DNA from 2 places in the Bacillus sp. NEAU-Y102 genome. Region 2 is predicted to be linked to the other one. Evidence: riboswitches for the same ligand, from Rfam matches in the RefSeq annotation. Region 2 holds a riboswitch; the other holds the start of a gene.
What was found. A riboswitch is a leader RNA that binds a small molecule or an ion and turns the genes downstream of it on or off. The one in region 2 is predicted to bind FMN.

Region 1: another riboswitch for FMN. It lies ahead of ACYFX0_RS06770 (ECF transporter S component); the one in region 2 lies ahead of ribD (bifunctional diaminohydroxyphosphoribosylaminopyrimidine deaminase/5-amino-6-(5-phosphoribosylamino)uracil reductase RibD).

The regions. Positions count from the first base shown of each region.
Region 1 covers NZ_JBTWFK010000002.1:65,888-74,950, reverse strand. Annotated here, with positions in the region: gene ACYFX0_RS06785 (cob(I)yrinic acid a,c-diamide adenosyltransferase) at 1-80, shown strand, start outside; gene ACYFX0_RS06780 (peptidoglycan DD-metalloendopeptidase family protein) at 167-781, shown strand; gene ACYFX0_RS06775 (hypothetical protein) at 935-1,621, opposite strand; FMN riboswitch at 1,870-2,009, shown strand; gene ACYFX0_RS06770 (ECF transporter S component) at 2,172-2,750, shown strand; gene ACYFX0_RS06765 (ferredoxin) at 2,870-3,118, opposite strand; gene ACYFX0_RS06760 (YpbB family protein) at 3,418-4,479, shown strand; gene recQ (ATP-dependent DNA helicase RecQ) at 4,469-5,998, shown strand; gene ACYFX0_RS06750 (CPBP family intramembrane glutamic endopeptidase) at 5,998-6,561, shown strand; gene ACYFX0_RS06745 (LysM peptidoglycan-binding domain-containing protein) at 6,584-7,063, shown strand; gene ACYFX0_RS06740 (metallophosphoesterase) at 7,131-7,907, shown strand; gene ACYFX0_RS06735 (MerR family transcriptional regulator) at 7,907-8,782, shown strand; gene ACYFX0_RS06730 (genetic competence negative regulator) at 8,860-9,063, shown strand, end outside.
Region 2 covers NZ_JBTWFK010000001.1:1,035,323-1,044,385, reverse strand. Annotated here, with positions in the region: gene bioD (dethiobiotin synthase) at 1-121, shown strand, start outside; gene bioF (8-amino-7-oxononanoate synthase) at 87-1,274, shown strand; gene ACYFX0_RS05160 (alpha/beta fold hydrolase) at 1,271-2,011, shown strand; gene bioC (malonyl-ACP O-methyltransferase BioC) at 1,977-2,786, shown strand; gene bioB (biotin synthase) at 2,788-3,786, shown strand; gene ACYFX0_RS05145 (hypothetical protein) at 3,969-4,289, shown strand; gene ribH (6,7-dimethyl-8-ribityllumazine synthase) at 4,312-4,773, opposite strand; gene ribBA (bifunctional 3,4-dihydroxy-2-butanone 4-phosphate synthase/GTP cyclohydrolase II) at 4,792-5,985, opposite strand; gene ribE (riboflavin synthase) at 5,998-6,642, opposite strand; gene ribD (bifunctional diaminohydroxyphosphoribosylaminopyrimidine deaminase/5-amino-6-(5-phosphoribosylamino)uracil reductase RibD) at 6,624-7,736, opposite strand; FMN riboswitch at 8,042-8,185, opposite strand; gene ACYFX0_RS05120 (CDGSH iron-sulfur domain-containing protein) at 8,376-8,582, opposite strand; gene ACYFX0_RS05115 (DUF2552 family protein) at 8,722-8,967, shown strand; gene ACYFX0_RS05110 (alpha/beta hydrolase) at 8,978-9,063, opposite strand, start outside.

The DNA of each region.
Region 1 (9,063 bases), on a different contig from region 2:
CCCGATTACAAGTGAAAGATGTGGAGTATAACCGTAGTGCATTAGTTTTTCGTGATAAGAAAGAGAAGGAAGTGGAGTAATTCACTTTCTTTTTTTTTGTATACTTTTTTCTGTAATATACCAAAATAGAGAAGGTATGTTGGTAATTAGAAAACGGAGGATGTATATGAAAGTTTTAAAATGCGGAGTCATGTTATTGAGTATACTGTTTGTATCTCAATTACATGTTTATGCAGAAGAAAATCGATGGACATGGCCTGTTGAAGGTCAGATAAGTGATTATTTTGGGACAAGGCATGGAAAACACTATGGTATTGATGTAGCTGCACCGATTGGAACGCCTGTGGCAGCTATCCAAGATGGTAAGGTAACGAAGTCTTATTATTCAAGTAGTTATGGAAATGTTGTATTTATTAAACACGGAGAATATGAGGCTGTATATGCACATTTAAATAAGAGATATGTGGGTCAAGGAGATTATATTTCAAAAGGTGAAAAAATTGGAGAAGTAGGGAACACGGGAGAATCGCGAGGTGCACACTTACATCTAGAACTTCATCAAGGAAGATGGACGATGGCGAAAAAGAATGCGATGAACCCATTGCTTGTTTTAAGTGAACAAAGAAATGAAGTTGTTTCTTCATCATTATATGTCGTACAAAAAGGGGATACTTTAGTTAGTATTGCACGGAAATTTAGTATGACACTTAAGGAAATTAAAGAAAAAAATGGATTGCAGCAAGAGCTAATTTATCCTAATCAACAATTATATGTTAAGTAAAGGCAACGTCTCAAAAATTAAACTTTGAATATTCTTAAATAAGGTTCAATGTAAATGAAATTATATGGGCGCTTCTGCTAGAAGTATTGAGTGAATTAGAGTATTTATATCTAAAAGAAAACCGTCCCAAAATTTATTTTGGGACGGCTTCTTTTACCAAAAAATAAAGACACATATAAATCCAGAAATAGCTAAATAGCTATATAAGTAAAAAACTTTTGTTCTTGTTTTCTCTTTTGTTCGAAACAGTACGATAGTCGGTTCAATTAAACCGATTGTCAAACAAAGTAGGCCAAGAAGCATACAACCAATCGAAATAGAATACAGGGCGATTTGTGGTGCTTGAAATGGAATCATCCATTTTAATAAAAATGCAATAAGTGCAGTGTAACAAATGCTACCGATGTATTTATTCAGTGGTGTATTAGAACGAAAACCAGGAAGTTTTTTTAAGAAAGAGCGGGAAACAACTTCTGTTTGTAAAGATGTATGCTCTTCAATAATTCTTTGAGCTTCTTTTCCTTTTTGAAAAAGGGATAAGATCCAATTTCGCTCACCCTGAAAAATAAATTGAGAAGTTGTCAAATAGTGATCAATCTTCACTTTACTCCAACTTTTCCACGGATGACGCTCACACAATTTTAATTTACTTTCTGTTTTTTTATCATACTGATAAATACTGATGCCATCTTCATCGAAAGTAGCATAGTATGTCTCGTTTGAGAATGTGCCTAAATCAATTGGGCAGTAGAAAAGTAATTCTTTTTTTAAGTAAAAGTATTCTTTTCTTAAGTTTTTTTTCATTGCTTCTCGAATAGAATGTCTCTTTTCTTTTTTCATGACATTTCCTCCATAACTCAGAAAATGTTCTTATCTTAACAATTCAATATCTTATCACTTTTAATTATATATGACTAGGTAATTCAAAAGAGAAATGCCGAATAATAAAAAATATGGATTGTATTGTAAAATATCTCGCAATTTATTTATTGTTACGAAAAATAAATAACTAATTTTAAATAAGTTACAATTTTTTTGTTCACAATGTTATGAGGTTGTTGTATAATGAAGGGGAAAATAGAATATCGGTCTATCTTCGGGGCAGGGTGAAAATCCCGACCGGCGGTGATGAACTATTTATGATTTTGTTCTAAGCCCGCGAGCCGTTAAGGCAGGATTTGGTGTGATTCCAAAGCCGACAGTACAGTCTGGATGGGAGAAGATGGAGGTTCAAGCGTTCAAAAAAGATATGGATTTGAACGTCTGTTTGATGTGCCTTAAATTCTCCCTTTGTGTAAAACACAAAGGGTTTTTTCGTTCTATGAAAAAATAGGCATAGCAGAACCTTTCCACTTTCCATGAGAAGATCGATGGAAAAGGAGAGAGAAAGATGAAACAAAAAAACAGTGTGGTGCAGATGGTGAGTGTAGCGATGCTAAGTAGTATTGCATATTTACTAATGATGTTAGATTTCCCGTTCCCAGGGCTTCCGCCATTTTTGAAAATTGATTTTAGTGATGTACCAGCTCTAATTGCAGCAATTATCTTTGGACCAGTAGCTGGAGTGATTGTAGAGGCAATAAAGAACATTTTACATTACGGGATTCAAGGAAGTTTAACGGGAGTACCAGTTGGAGAAATTGCAAACTTTATTGCAGGATGTTTATTTATTGGACCAGCAGCTTTCTTATTTAGAAAGTATCGTACTGTGAAGAGTTTAACGACAGGGTTAATGCTAGGGACAATTACAATGGCACTTATTATGAGTGTATTAAACTACATCATCATATTCCCGGCGTACACTTGGTTTTTAAATTCACCAGCTATGTCTAGCGAAGCTATAAGAACAACGGTTGTAACGGCAATCTTACCATTTAATTTAATTAAAGGAATTGTTGTAACAATTGTATTTGTGGCATTATTCTCACGCCTGAAAGTATGGGTGTTTGCAAAAATGAAAAATGCATAATATATATAAACCATTAGTAGTGTGGAACTACTAATGGTTTTTTATTAAGGAAAATAAAATTTAGATACAAAAAATGCCCCTCATCAATATGAGGGGCATTTTTTGAAGTTAATAAAAGACTATTCAAATTTTAAAGCGTCTCCGTCGAATGATTCGTCAGCAACTTTAATTGAGTCAGTTGGACAGCCTTCGAATGCATCCATCATATCTTCAATTAATACATCTGGAATTTCAACGATACCTTGGTTATCGTCTAATGTTACAAATGCAATACCTTCATCATCATAGTCATAAATGTCTGGTGCAGCAGCGCCACAAGCACCACATGCAATACAAGTATCTTTATCAACGATTGTATATTTTGCCATCTTTTTTCCCTCCTGATAATATGTATGTGAAAAGCTTGCCATAAAAATTATAACCTTATTGTAAAACGGTTTGTAAAACTTTTCAACATAAAATTATAATGATAATGCTTATCAATTAGAGTGTCAACTTATTTTTGAATTATGTCATAAGATTTTCAAAATACGTAAATATGATTTCGTTTGATACAATAGAATATATACAAGTATATAGTTCTTATTATGATAAGTTTAATGAGCGACAGTAGATAGTGTAATTGTACTGAAAAGAATGAAGTTAAGATTGGAAGGTGGAAGCGGTCATGCAAATACAATATACTTTGTTGCATTGTTTAAAACAATTGAATGGTGAAAGAACCGTTTCATCTATTTATTATTTACTAAAGGGCAAACGTTCTTCGCAAACTTTACAAGATGGAAATATGTTTAGAATTTCTTTTTTGTTCGGAATATATAAATCATTAAATAGAAATGACTATGATGGTGAAGTTGTAAAGTTGTTGCAAGCAGATTTTATTCAAGAAATACATGAAAATACATATGTGTTAACACCTAAGGGTAAAACGCAGTTACATAAATGGGAGGAAGTTTATGCTTTTCCAGCGCATTTGCATGGTTTACATTATGGAGAATTAGGTGAAACATTTTGGAAAAGATTTTCATTGATTATTCAAACTATATCAAATTTACAACAGAATAATACTAAGTTTATCCCGATTCAACAAGATACAGAAATAATGATGTGGGTGAAACGTTTTCTAACAGGAAGGCCATATAAGAGAAGTGAATTGGCGAGAAAACTGTGGACGGAAGTACATAATCTTTTAGAAAAAAGTAATGCGATAGAAGCGACGATTGTAACATATCGACTAACGGGTTATGAACGGATTGGTTGTACATTGCAACAATTAGCAGAAATTACGAAACAAGATATGTTCAGGGTGTATTTTTTATTTTGGGGTACGATGCATTTCTTTATACAAGAAGTTCGTGATAAAGAAAATGAATTTCCGCTATTAGCTGAAATTATATCTTATCCAAATGAGAGAGCTGAACTATTTAGTTTATCCACGAAAAAAACATATAATTTTTGGAGACAAGGGCGTTCTTTAGAAGAAATAGCAACGATTCGGAATTTGAAGGTTGCAACGATAGAAGATCATTTTGTTGAAATTGCTTTGCGAGAAAAAGATTTTTCTATTGAAATGTTTATGGAAAAAGAAAAGATAGACAAAGTAATAAAAGTAATTGAAGCATTGCAAACGCGGAAGTTACGTGTTTTGAAACAAGCGATTGGAGAAGATATCTCTTATTTTGAAGTTCGTCTTGTATTAGCGCGGATGGAGGGTGTAAATGAAACTTGAAGAATATTTATATAAGTGGTTTGGATATTCTGAATTTCGTCCAGGTCAAAAAGGAGTTATTACAGATTTATTAGAAGGAAAAGATGTGATAGCAATGCTTCCGACTGGAAGAGGAAAGTCTATGTGCTATCAGTTTCCGGGGCTTATGCGAGAAGGAACAGTGCTTGTTGTATCGCCGTTATTATCTTTAATGGAAGATCAAGTGACACAATTAAAGTATGTTGTGAAAAACCGAGTGATAGCATTTAATAGTTTTCGGACATTAAATGAAAAAAGAGAAGCGATGAAAAAATTATCTTCATATAAATTTATTTTTGTTTCACCAGAGATGTTACAGTCGGAGTTATTAATTAGGGAATTGAAGAAAATTCATATTTCATTATTTGTTGTTGATGAGGCTCATTGTATTTCTCAATGGGGTTATGATTTTAGACCGGACTATAAGAAACTAAATGTAGTTATTGAAAATATTGGTTCTCCTACAGTGTTAGCATTGACAGCCACAGCGACAAAAGGGGTACTGCAAGATATCGCAGACAGTTTAAATTTAAAGGGTGCCGCGGAACATGTATACTCTATTGACCGTCCTAATATTGCAATGGAGGTGCAATTTGTAGAGACGATAGAAGAAAAGAAAGAGGCGCTTTTGGAGCAGGTGATGTATTTACAAGGGCCGGGGATTGTATATTGTTCAAGTAGAGCGTGGACAGAAAGGTTAACGGAATACTTGAGAGGGAAAGGTGTTACTGGTGTAGCTTTTTATCATGGTGGTATGGAACATGAAGAGCGTATGTTAATTCAACAGCAGTTTATGAACGATCAATTGCAGCTTGTAATATGTACAAGTGCATTTGGTATGGGGGTAAATAAGGCGAATACGCAATATATTATTCATTTTCATTATCCAACTAATATAGCTTCTTACTTACAAGAAATCGGAAGAGCTGGAAGAGATGGCAAACCGAGTATAGCTATTTTATTGTGTAGTCCGTTGGATCATGATTTACCACTTTCAATCATTGAGGATGAATTGCCAAGTAAGTCGCAAATACAATTTTTATTTTCTTTACTACAAGAAAGAATGTTTCAAACGAAAGAATTACCAATAGAAGATGTAGAAGAAATTTGTTATAATGCAGCAAGATTTAATGAGCAATATTGGCGTTTCGTTCGTTATCATCTCGAACAGGTTGGAATTATACAACAACGAAGATTATTATTAGAGGGTTTGTCAGATGAAATTATGAACCGATTAATAGCTGAAGTAGAAATAAGGTTGCGTAATAAATATAGTGAATTAGAAAATATGAAGTCATGGATACGAGTTAAAGGATGTAGACGTGAATATGTGCTGCAACAGTTCGGTTATAGGAAAGAGAAAGAGTTAAATAATTGCTGCGATTATTGCGGTATTACAAAAGAAGATTATAAAAAAAGACGAGCGCAACAATCGGATTTCGACTATAATTGGGAAACAGAGTTACAAAAGCTTTTCGGCCTAGAAAAGATGGAGGAATGATGAACATTCAAAGGCATAATGTTGAAGATATGAGTCCGCAGGAAATAAGGCTGAATCTATATATAACACAGTTAATTATTATCGGTATTGGCTGTTTACTAGCATATATATTATTTCAAGATGTAAAAGAAGTGTTTAATTTATGGAAATGGGAACCAGTATCTATACTTATTATAGGTGGTTTGTTAGCGATTGGTATTGTGTTATTAGATTATGTTGCAATGCGAGTGTTTCCAGAGTCTTGGTTTGATGATGGTGGTATTAACGATAAGATGTTTCGAGGAATGTCGGTTCTACATTTACTCGTTATTACGTTCGTAATCGGTTTTGCAGAAGAATTTTTATTTAGAGGTGTAGTGCAGACTCATTTTGGAATTGTAATTGCGAGTTTAGTATTTGCAGTGTTACATATTCGTTATATAACAAAGCCATTTTTGTTTTGTTTCGTCTGTTTCATTAGTTTTGTCTTTGGTTATGTATTTGAATGGACAGGGAATTTGTTTATAACAATCTTTGCACACTTTCTTGTTGATTTTATAATGGGACTCCAATTAAGAAAATAAATGGAAGGTGGTGGTGAACAACATGAGGAAACGAATTCCTGATTTTGAAGAGGAATTAGAAGTTGAGCGAGTGGAAGAAAAAGAAAGTTTACCGCCGCGTAGTGAAATTCATAGAAATAAAGAGAAAAAACAAAAGTTTAAAATAAATCACATTTTCGTCCGGGTTTTAACATTTCTATTCATTCTGCTGCCAATTAGTATTTTGTGGTATACGGATAAATATATTCAGGTGAAGGGCGATAGTAATAATGCCGGGAAAAGTGCGTTTGAAGTAATCTTCTTTGATTCAGCTAAATCTGATTCACAGAAACAGTCTGAAAAAGCGATAACGCATACTGTGAAAGAGGGAGAAACTTTAGAAAGTATAGCGAAGCAATATTTTTCGGATGAAAATGGGATTGAAGTCATTAAAAAGTATAATAACTTGCAAGAAGATGAAGTGAGTGCAGGGCAAGAATTAAAAATTCCGATAAAAGATAAATCCACAAAGCAAGAGAGCTAGTGAATTAAGCGATCACAATTTGTTATAAAAGCCTAGGATTATCTTTATGAGGAGGGGAGTAAAAAATATGATATGGATTATATTATTCAGTACTCTCATAGGCATTGGGATTTTATTACTTCTTGTGATGTATAAAGAAGCGACGCGTAATACGGTGTTGGAACATACTTTAGTATTTAAAGAATTTCCGAAAAGTTTTCAAAAAGTAAATGTGTTTTTTATTTCTGATATTCATAGAAGAGTTATTTCGAATTTGTTAATTGAACAAGTAAAAGGAAAAGTAGATCTAGTAATTATCGGAGGAGATTTAGCAGAGAAAGGTGTCTCTTTATCAAAAATCTCTGCGAATATTCAAAAGTTAAGAGAGATAGCTCCTGTATATTTTGTGTGGGGAAACAATGATTATGAGATAGAATATCATGAATTAGATGCGTTATTATTAGAAAATAACGTAAAAGTTTTAGATAATACAAGAGTGGTATTTGAGTCTGAATTAGGAGAGAAAATTTGTTTGCTCGGTATAGATGATGTTGGATTGCACCGTGATCGTCTAGATTTGGCATTGGCGGATTGTAAAGAAGAAGGTTTTCGTATCTTAGTTAGTCACAACCCTGATATAATAAAAAAGATGTCTGGAAATGAGCAGATTTCACTTGTATTAAGTGGACATACGCATGGGGGACAAATCCGATTATTCCCATCTAAAAAATATTTAAAAGGTGGCGTATATAACCATTTGAATACCATTCTCTTTGTTAGTAATGGGTACGGAACAACATTGATACCACTTCGTTTCCGAGCACCTGCTCAAACACATATTATTACATTGTGCGGAGGGAAATGATGCCAACTCTTAGTGGAAAATATAATATAAAAGCTGTTTCGAATATAATTGGAGTTCAGCCGAGTACGCTTCGTGCATGGGAAAGACGATATCAAATTATTGCCCCAAAGCGGAATCAAGCTGGGCATCGTTTATATACAGAAGAACATATTCAAATTTTAAAATGGTTAATGGAAAAAGTTTCTTCCGGTATGATGATTGGACAAGCAGTTCAGTTATTAGAAGAGAATCGTTTGCAGAGTACAGTTCAAAAAGAGATACCTTTCGATAAAGAAGTTGTTTTAGTGGACGATTTGCTACAAGCTTTGTTAAAATTTGATGAAATTACAATTACTGCATTATTAAACGAAGCTTTTAGTATATATTCAACAGAGAAGGTTGTTGCCAGTATCGTTCTTCGAGTGACAGACAATTTATTAATGTCAAAAAATAATAATGAGATTTCAATGGCGCAATTCCAATATGCACTATCATTTTTACAAACGCGTCTAGGAATGGTGTATCACAATGCCTCAATGTTTTCCTCTTTACACAAAGTTATTGTGTTAGAAAAGAATGCATTGCAAGGATTTATTTTTTCAACGTATTTACGCTTAAAAGGATATGAGGCGATATATATTAGGACAAGCTTAGCTGAAGATGGTATGTTGTCAGCGGTAGAAGAAATACAGCCGAAATATGTATTTGTATCTTTTGCTGACGAACAAGAAATGAAAAAGACGATGAACTTTATAAATTTATTACAAGAAAAAAGGGAATCTCTTTCTGTTGGCTTTATCGGAAAGCTAGGCGTTCTAAACCAGTTGGACATTGAAACAACCTTAATTGGTGATACAAAAGAAGAATGGGATGAATGGTTAAAAATGTCGGAATAGTTGTTCGAAAAGAACCATCTATTTTCTATTTCATATAATAAAAATTAGATGCATTGGTTACGTAGGGAGGGTATGAGATGAGGCTGGAACGATTAAATTACAATAAGATAAAAATTTTTCTAACATTTGATGATTTATCTGAACGAGGATTAACGAAAGAAGATTTATGGAGAAATGCGCCGAAAGTACAGCAATTATTTCGTGATATGATGCAAGAAGCAAATAAGGAATTAGGATTTGAAGCAGATGGTCCGATTGCAGTTGAAGTATTTTCTCTACAA
Region 2 (9,063 bases):
CTTTGAAGGTGAGTTTACGAAAGAAGAAGTATTGGAATCTGCAAAAGAATATATTATGATTTCAAAATTAGAGGAGTTTATCCAAAATGAATCAAACGTGGCGGGCGCACCTTCAATCTAAATTACAACAATTACATAAGCAAGGGCAGTATCGAAATTTATATGTAACAGAGCAGGCAGAAGAGACTTGGCTTATTCGAGATAAAAAAAGGATGTTAAATTTAGCGTCAAATAATTATTTAGGGTTAGCTGGAGATGAAAGGTTAAAAGAAGCTGCTATTGCCTGTACAAAAAGATATGGAACTGGAGCGACTGCCTCTCGTCTCGTTGTAGGAAATCATCCATTATATGAAGAGGTTGAGAGAAGCATATGTGACTGGAAAGGTACTGAAAGAGCTTTAATTGTAAATAGTGGGTATACGGCAAATATAGGTGCCATATCTTCTTTAGCCTCTCGGCACGATATTGTTTTTAGTGATAAGTTAAATCACGCAAGTATTGTTGATGGAATCATATTAAGCGGGGCAGAGCATAAAAGGTATCGTCATAATGATTTGGATCATTTAGAGAAGCTTTTGAAAATGGCTTCGCCTGAAAAGAGGAAATTAATCGTAACAGATACCGTTTTTAGTATGGATGGTGATACTGCGTATTTGAGAGATTTAGTACAACTGAAAGAGAAATACGGAGCAATCATTATAGTCGATGAAGCACATGCGAGTGGAATATATGGAATCGGCGGAGCTGGATTATCTCACATAGAAAAAAATCTTTCTCAAAAAATTGATATACATATGGGGACGTTTAGCAAGGCTTTAGGGTGTTATGGTGCGTATTTGACAGGTGATGAAATTTATATAGAGTATTTACAAAATATGATGAGAAGCTTTATTTTTACTACAGCTTTACCACCAAGTACGTTAGGAGCGGTGCAAAAAGCAATTGAAATTGTAAAAGAAGATAACGAAAGAAGAGAGAACCTTATAGCAAATGGAGAATACTTCAGAACTAAATTAAGGGATGCTGGTTTTGATATTGGGAATAGTTCAACTCATATTGTACCGATTGTAGTCGGTTCAAATGAACATGCTTTACGGTTTAGTAAAAGGTTGCAAGAGGCAGGGATTGCGGCTATTGCAATTCGTCCGCCAACTGTGCCGGTTCATAGTTCTCGAATTCGCTTTGCAGTTACATCGCAACATACAATAGCTGATTTAAAATGGGCTATTGATCGAATTATTCACATTGCGAAAGAAGAGGAGATTTTCGTATGAACGAGCTAAAGATTATTTTTATTCCCGGATGGGGAATGGAAGAGAATATTTGGGATTTAGTAATTCCGTATTTTAAAGGATATCCTGTTCAATGCATAGATTGGCGTAATGTGAAAGAACGAAGTGAATTTGCGGAACGAATTATAGATGTAGCGCATAATGACAACGTAATTTTAGTTGGATGGTCACTAGGAGCGTTAGCAGCAGTTGAAGCTTATAAAAAGATTAAGGCAAAAGGCATCGTATTAATTGGTGGTACTGCTAAATTTACAAGTACGAGCGATTACAGTAACGGATGGAATGCTTTGCATGTAGAACGGCTGAAAAGAAATTTGGCGAGAAGGAAAGAAGATACGCTCAAGCGGTTTTATGAAAATATGTTTACGAAAGATGAGCTAAAAGAGAATAAAAACTTTGAAGACATTGTAGACCGTTTTAAAGGTGATTCTATTCAGTCTTTACAACTAGGTTTAGATTATTTAATAGAAACAGATATGAGAGAAGAACTAAAAGAAATTAAAGTACCTATACTACTTATTCACGGAGAACAGGATGTAATATGCCCATTGTCTGCGACACGTAGTATGACGGAGAATAGCAGCAGCGAGCTGAAAGTAGTAAGTGAAGCAGGGCATGCATTATGTGTAACGAATTTTGAATATTGTGCAAATGAGATAATTCAATTTGTAGAGGGGATACGACATGATCAACAAAACGTTACTACAAAAACGGTTTAATGGGGCAGCCGTATCTTACGATCGATATGCAAATGTACAAAAAAAGATGGCACATTCATTACTTTCAATCTTAAAGGAACGATATAGTGAAACGGCATCAATACGTATTTTAGAACTGGGATGCGGGACGGGGTATGTAACAGAACAATTATCAAAGTTATTTCCGAAAGCACATATTACAGCAGTTGATTTTGCTGAAAGTATGATTGCGATTGCGCAAACTAGACAAAATGTAAAAAATGTAACGTTTCACTGTGAAGATATTGAGCGATTACGATTAGAAGAATCATATGATGTCATTATTTCAAATGCTACATTTCAATGGTTAAATAATTTACAACAAGTGTTAAGAAATTTATTTCAACATTTGTCTATAGATGGCATATTACTCTTTTCAACGTTTGGACATGAAACATTTCAAGAATTGCATGCTTCGTTCCAACGTGCGAAAGAAGAAAGAAATATAAAAAATGAAACATCGATTGGTCAACGTTTTTATTCAAAAGATCAGTTGCTTCATATATGTAAGATAGAAACAGGGGATGTGCATGTTTCTGAAACATGTTACATAGAGAGTTTTACAGAAGTTAAGGAGTTTCTGCATTCTATTCGAAAAGTAGGAGCAACTAATAGCAATGAAGGATCATATTGTCAAAGTCCCTCACTCTTTCGTGCGATGCTGCGCATATACGAAAGAGACTTCACGGGAAATGAAGGGATAATGGCAACGTATCATGCTTTATTTATGCATATAACAAAAGAGGGGAAGAGATGAAATGAAACAAGTACAAACAAAAAGGGATTGGAAAAAACTTGCATACGACGTAGTGGAAGAAAAGATGATTACGAAAGAAGATGCAATAGCGATATTAGAAGCTGATGATACAGAAGTTTTAGAAATTATGAATGCAGCTTACATTATTCGCCATCATCACTTTGGTAAGAAAGTAAAATTGAATATGATTATTAATACGAAATCTGGATTATGTCCTGAAGATTGTGGATATTGCTCACAGTCTATTATTTCAGAAGCACCAATTGATAAATATGCATGGTTAACGCAGGAGAAAATTGTAGAAGGGGCACATGAAGCAATACGCCGTAAAGCAGGTACATATTGTATTGTAGCGTCTGGTCGTCGTCCGACGGATAAAGAGGTAAATCACGTAATTGGAGCAGTTAAGGAAATTCGTGAAACGACAGACTTGAAGATTTGTTGTTGTTTAGGTTTCTTAAATGAAGATCAAGCAGGACGTTTAGCGGAAGCAGGCGTGCATCGTTATAACCACAACTTAAATACACATGCAAATAATTACGATAGTATTTGTTCAACGCATACGTATGATGATCGTGTTGATACAGTTCAAAAAGCGAAACAAGCTGGTATTTCACCATGCTCTGGAGCGATTTTTGGCATGGGAGAAACAATTGAAGAGCGTGCTGAAATTGCATTTGAATTACAACGTATAGATGCAGATTCTATCCCTTGTAATTTCCTTGTTGCTGTAAAGGGGACACCTCTTGAAGGGCAAAAAGAGTTAACGCCAGTAGAATGTTTAAAAGTACTGGCAATGATGCGTTTTGTAAACCCAACAAAAGAAATTCGTATTTCAGGAGGACGTGAAATCAATTTACGTTCTGTACAGCCAATCGGTTTATTTGCAGCAAATTCTATTTTTGTCGGGGACTACTTAACGACAGCTGGACAAGAGCCGACTGCGGACTGGGGTATGATTGCAGATTTAGGATTTGAGATTGAAGAATGTGCATTATAAGATAGATGAAAAAGCAAACTTGTAAAAGGGTTTGCTTTTTTTGTAAATAAAATGTAATAAATAGTTGTGAACGCTTGGTATTATTGGTTTTTGAGCGAAAAAAAGAATTTTTGTGGACGAATTTTCCAAGCCCTAGTTGTACATAGTAAATATGTAATTTATATTGGGTTGGAGGATTTTACATGTACAAATACATATTAGCGATTATGACTTGTTTAATTTTAATAAAAGCAATAAGTTCTGATCCAGTTAAGGCTGCTGAAAATCCTGAACAAAAAGAGATGCAACAAAGAATCGAACAACACTTTCGAACGAAAGCTGAACATTTTGGATTGAAAACGGAAGGAAAAGATTTAAAGGAAGTTAGAAAAGAAATTACTATTATAGAAGAAGCGAAAAAAAGAGAGAATGTATGGAGAACAGCACAAGCTCTTCATATAAAAACAGAAGGAAAAACGATGAATGAATTAATAAAAGATGTACAAAAAAAGGTGAAAAAATAAAAAGAGGCCGCAGCCTCTTTTTTTATGCCCATTGTTTTGATAAGTGAGCCATTTCAATTGCAGCAACAGCTGATTCATATCCTTTATTACCAGCTTTCGTACCTGCGCGTTCAATCGCTTGTTCAATTGTTTCTGTCGTTAATACGCCGAAAATAACTGGGATGTCCATTTGTAGTGATAAAGACGCAACACCTTTTGCTACTTCATTACAAACGTAATCGTAGTGAGTTGTAGCACCTCGGATTACAGTACCTAATGTAATAACAGCATCATACTTTCCGCTACTAGCCATCTTTTTAGCGATTAAAGGAATTTCAAATGCACCAGGAACCCAAGCAACATCAATATCATTTTCTTCTACACCGTGACGCTTTAATCCGTCTAAAGCGCCGCCAAGTAACTTACTTGTAATAAATTCATTAAAACGTCCAACAACAACTCCAACTTTTAATCCTGTACCAACCAAATGACCTTCGAATACCATAATAAATCTCTCCTTTAATTATAAGTTTAGTAAGTGTCCTAATTTGTTTACTTTCGTTTGTAAATACGATTTATTCTCTTCTTTTGCTGGCATTTGCAACGGTACACGCTCGACTACTTCTAAATCGTAACCTTGTAAGCCAGCAATTTTTCTTGGGTTATTCGTTAATAATCGTAAACTTTGTAAACCTAAATCTTTTAATATTTGTGCACCGATACCGTAATCACGAAGATCAGCAGGGAAGCCGAGTTTTTCATTTGCTTCTACAGTATCGAATCCTTCTTCTTGTAATTTATAAGCACGAAGCTTATTAAGAAGCCCAATGCCTCTTCCTTCTTGTCTCATATAAAGAAGAACACCTTTTCCTTCACGCTCAATTTGAGCAAGTGCTGCATGGAGTTGTGGTCCGCAATCGCAGCGATGTGAACCGAATACATCTCCTGTTAAGCATTCAGAATGAACACGCACAAGTACCGGTTCACCTATTGAAATATCACCTTTTACAAGTGCGATATGTTCTTTCGTATCTAATGAGTTAGAATAGCCAATTGCGTGGAAAGTACCGAAATCTGTAGGTAATGTAATTTCCACCTCTCTCGTCACAAGTGTTTCATGATGGCGGCGGTAAGCAATTAAATCTTCTATTGTAATCATTTTTATATCAAATTGTTTTGCGCATTCTATTAAATCAGGTACACGTGCCATCGTGCCGTCCTCATTTATAATCTCGCAAATAACTCCAGCTGGTTCGGCACCGCATAGCTTTGCTAAATCAACAGCGGCTTCTGTATGACCTGCACGACGCAGGACACCGCCTTCTTTCGCAATTAATGGAAAGATATGTCCAGGTCGATTGAAATCAGTGCCTTTTGATGCGGGATTTAACAATTCTTGTATCGTAGTTGCACGTTCGTGAGCGCTAATCCCTGTTGTTGTAGAAACATGGTCAATGCTCACTGTAAACGCAGTATGATGTGAATCTGTATTATGAGATACCATTGGTTCTAATTGTAGACGTTCTGCGTATCCTTCCGTAATCGGTACACAAACGAGACCACGACCATGTGTAATCATAAAATTAATTGTTTCCGGTGTAATGTACTCTGCTAAAGCAATAAAGTCGCCTTCATTTTCTCGGTTTTCATCATCACATACGATAACGACTTTACCTTGTTTTAAATCTTCTAGAGCTTCTTCAATACGATGAAACATTGTGCTTCCCCCTTATAGAAATCCGTTTTCTTGTAAAAAACTTTCGGTCATTGAACCTACTCGTTTTGCAGGTTTAGTAATAAAGCGTTCGATATATTTACCAATCATGTCACACTCAATATTTACGATATCTCCGGCATTTTTTTCTCCAATGACAGATTCGCTTACTGTGTGCGGGATGAGTGAAATCGTTATGGAAGCTTCGTCTATATCAAATATCGTTAAACTCGTTCCATCAACAGCAATGGACCCTTTATGCAAACAATAGTGTAGCAATTCATCAGAAATTGCTATTTTATAATAGACGGCATTGTAATGTTGTTTTTTAGTTAAAATCGTTCCGATGCCATCAATATGTCCTGAAACGAAATGTCCACCGAATCTTCCATTTGCAGACATTGCCCGCTCTAAATTTACTTTAGAGTGGGGTTTAAGCATGCGAAGCGATGTCGACTGCATCGTTTCAGGCATTGCATCAACTGTAAATGAAGTAGTTGTAAAGTTTGTTACAGTTAAGCAAATACCGTTAACTGCGATACTATCACCTAAGTGAACATCTGATAAAATTTTCTTTGCATGAATCGTTAATTTCATCGCTTCTCCGCTTTGTTGCATGTTTGCTATCGTTCCTAATTCTTCTACAATTCCTGTAAACATTCCGTCACCTCGTTTCGGGCATTCGCAACGATTTTTATATCATCACCAATTTGTTTCATCTCTTGAATTTTCAAGGAAAGCGCATCTTGTAATTTTGAAAAACCATTTCCTCCAAATAAAGTAGGAGCATCTTTTCCACCAATTAATTTCGGGCTTATATAGGTTACAATTTCATTGAAATTGTTTGTTTTTAAGAAACTTGCATGAATTGATTGGCCACCTTCAACGAATAGAGAAAGAATTTGTTTCTCTCCAAGAAAGGAAAGAAGGTCCTCGATTTCTATATGCTTCGTTTCCATTTGGAATATAGCTATATTTTTAGAATTATAAGAAGATATCTTCTCTTTCTTTACATCCTTACCGACAATAATCCATGTCGGTGCTAAACCATCTGTTATAACATGAGAAGATGGTGGCGTTCGTAAATGGGTATCTAAAACAACGCGAATAGGATGTTTCCCACCATTTGGAATTCTTGTTGTTAAATGAGGATTATCAGCTATAACTGTATTCACTCCAACAAGAATTGCATCATGTGTATGGCGATATTGGTGAACATCAGCACGTGCTTCTTCACCTGTAATCCACTTACTTTCACCAGTTACAGTTGCTGTTTTTCCATCTAAGCTCATCGCTGTTTTGATTGTTACAAAAGGGCGTTTCGTTTTCATGTAGTGAAAAAAGTAGCGATTTAATAAAACTGCTTCTGCTTCAAGAACACCGGTAGTTACTTCAATTCTAGCTTCCTCTAATCTTCTTTTTCCGTTACCAGAAACGAGCGGATTACAATCGGGAGTAGCAATTACCACACGCTTAACTCCTTTTTCGATGAGCAATTCACAACAAGGTGGTGTTTTTCCAAAGTGGCTACACGGTTCCAGTGTTACATAAACGGTAGCGTCTTTGGCGTTCTGACCAGCCATTTGAAGGGCATGAACTTCTGCGTGTTCTTCACCAGCTCGTAAATGAGCCCCCATACCAACGATGTTTCCATCTTTTACAACAACAGCACCAACCATAGGATTTGGACTTGTTTGTCCTGATGTTCCTTCTGCTAACTGCAGGGCAATCCTCATATATTCTTGATCTGTCATTTTCTTCACCTCTCCTAAAAAAATCAAAAAACCCCAAGGATTTAATATCCTTGGGGTTTGGGAGACGTGATTTCTAGAAATATAGTTTGAATACGAAAGCATAGGAAAGAAACCTAACGATAATTGATATTTCTGCATAAGGAAAAAACCTAGCAAAATATCGAATTTTTAAACGCTAGTTGTCTCTTTTTATTTCAGTATAAAAAATAAGTATAGAAAATTAAACATATATAAAGAATCAAAATGAATCTTTAAAAATATGCATACTGAAATAAAAGTGTATTCACTATATAAAAAACTAGAAACATATCCTTCTCCCATCCAGACTATACTGTCGGCCCTAGAGTTTCACTAGATCCACCGTTTTCGAGTTGAAAACGGGTCACGGACTTAGAAGTTTTCACTTCATCACCGCCGGTTGGGAATTTCACCCGACCCCGAAGGATGCTGTTTGCTCAAATTATAGCACAAAAAAAATAAAAGGCTAGTAAAAAATATTCGAATGTGAAGAATTGTGTGAAAATATATGTGGGCTGGAATGGAAATAAAAGTATTAGAAATGTTGTAAGGAGAAGGGATATAACGGAGTTGCTAAAAAGAAAAAACATGCACAAAAAAATGTGCATGTCACATGTAAAATTATTCTGCCTCTGGTGCTCTAACAACAGACTCGAATTTACCTTTATGCGAAGCGTCGCAATAAGGCATATTTTTTGATAAACCACAACGGCATAAAGAAAATGCCGGTTTTGCTGGGAATACATTCCCTTGTGAGTCGACTAATTCCACGTCCCCTGTAACGCGAAAAGAGCCATTATCATTTACTTTAATTTGTACTTTTGCCAACGTTATCCCTCCTTCCCAAACGCTTAATTTCATCATATAATCAAGGGAAGTGCTTGACAATATAAAAAGAGCACTTTGTTTGAGAAAGAAGAGAGTGTTATAATAGTTTTCATAACTGACTAGAGTAAGGTGACGAGAGATGGATAAACAATTACATACATTACGAAACATTGCAAATGAGCGCACGTGGGCATCATTTTTGAATGATAATCATCCATATAGTTTGTTACATTGGTCCATTGCAGGTGTAGGGCAAGAGGCAAAGGATGTTTGGTTACTTCAAGATGAAGTAACATTTCAAACGACAGAATTCCCAACGTTAGATGATGCAATGCAATGGATTTCTGAAAATATGGAACAAGTTACAGACGTTTTAGCGCAATAAAAAAACAGGCTTATGCAAGCCTGTTTTTTGTTTCTTTCACATATGTGTTTAAAAATTGATCGATGGCTGCTTCGTACTCTTCTTTATTTTCGTTAT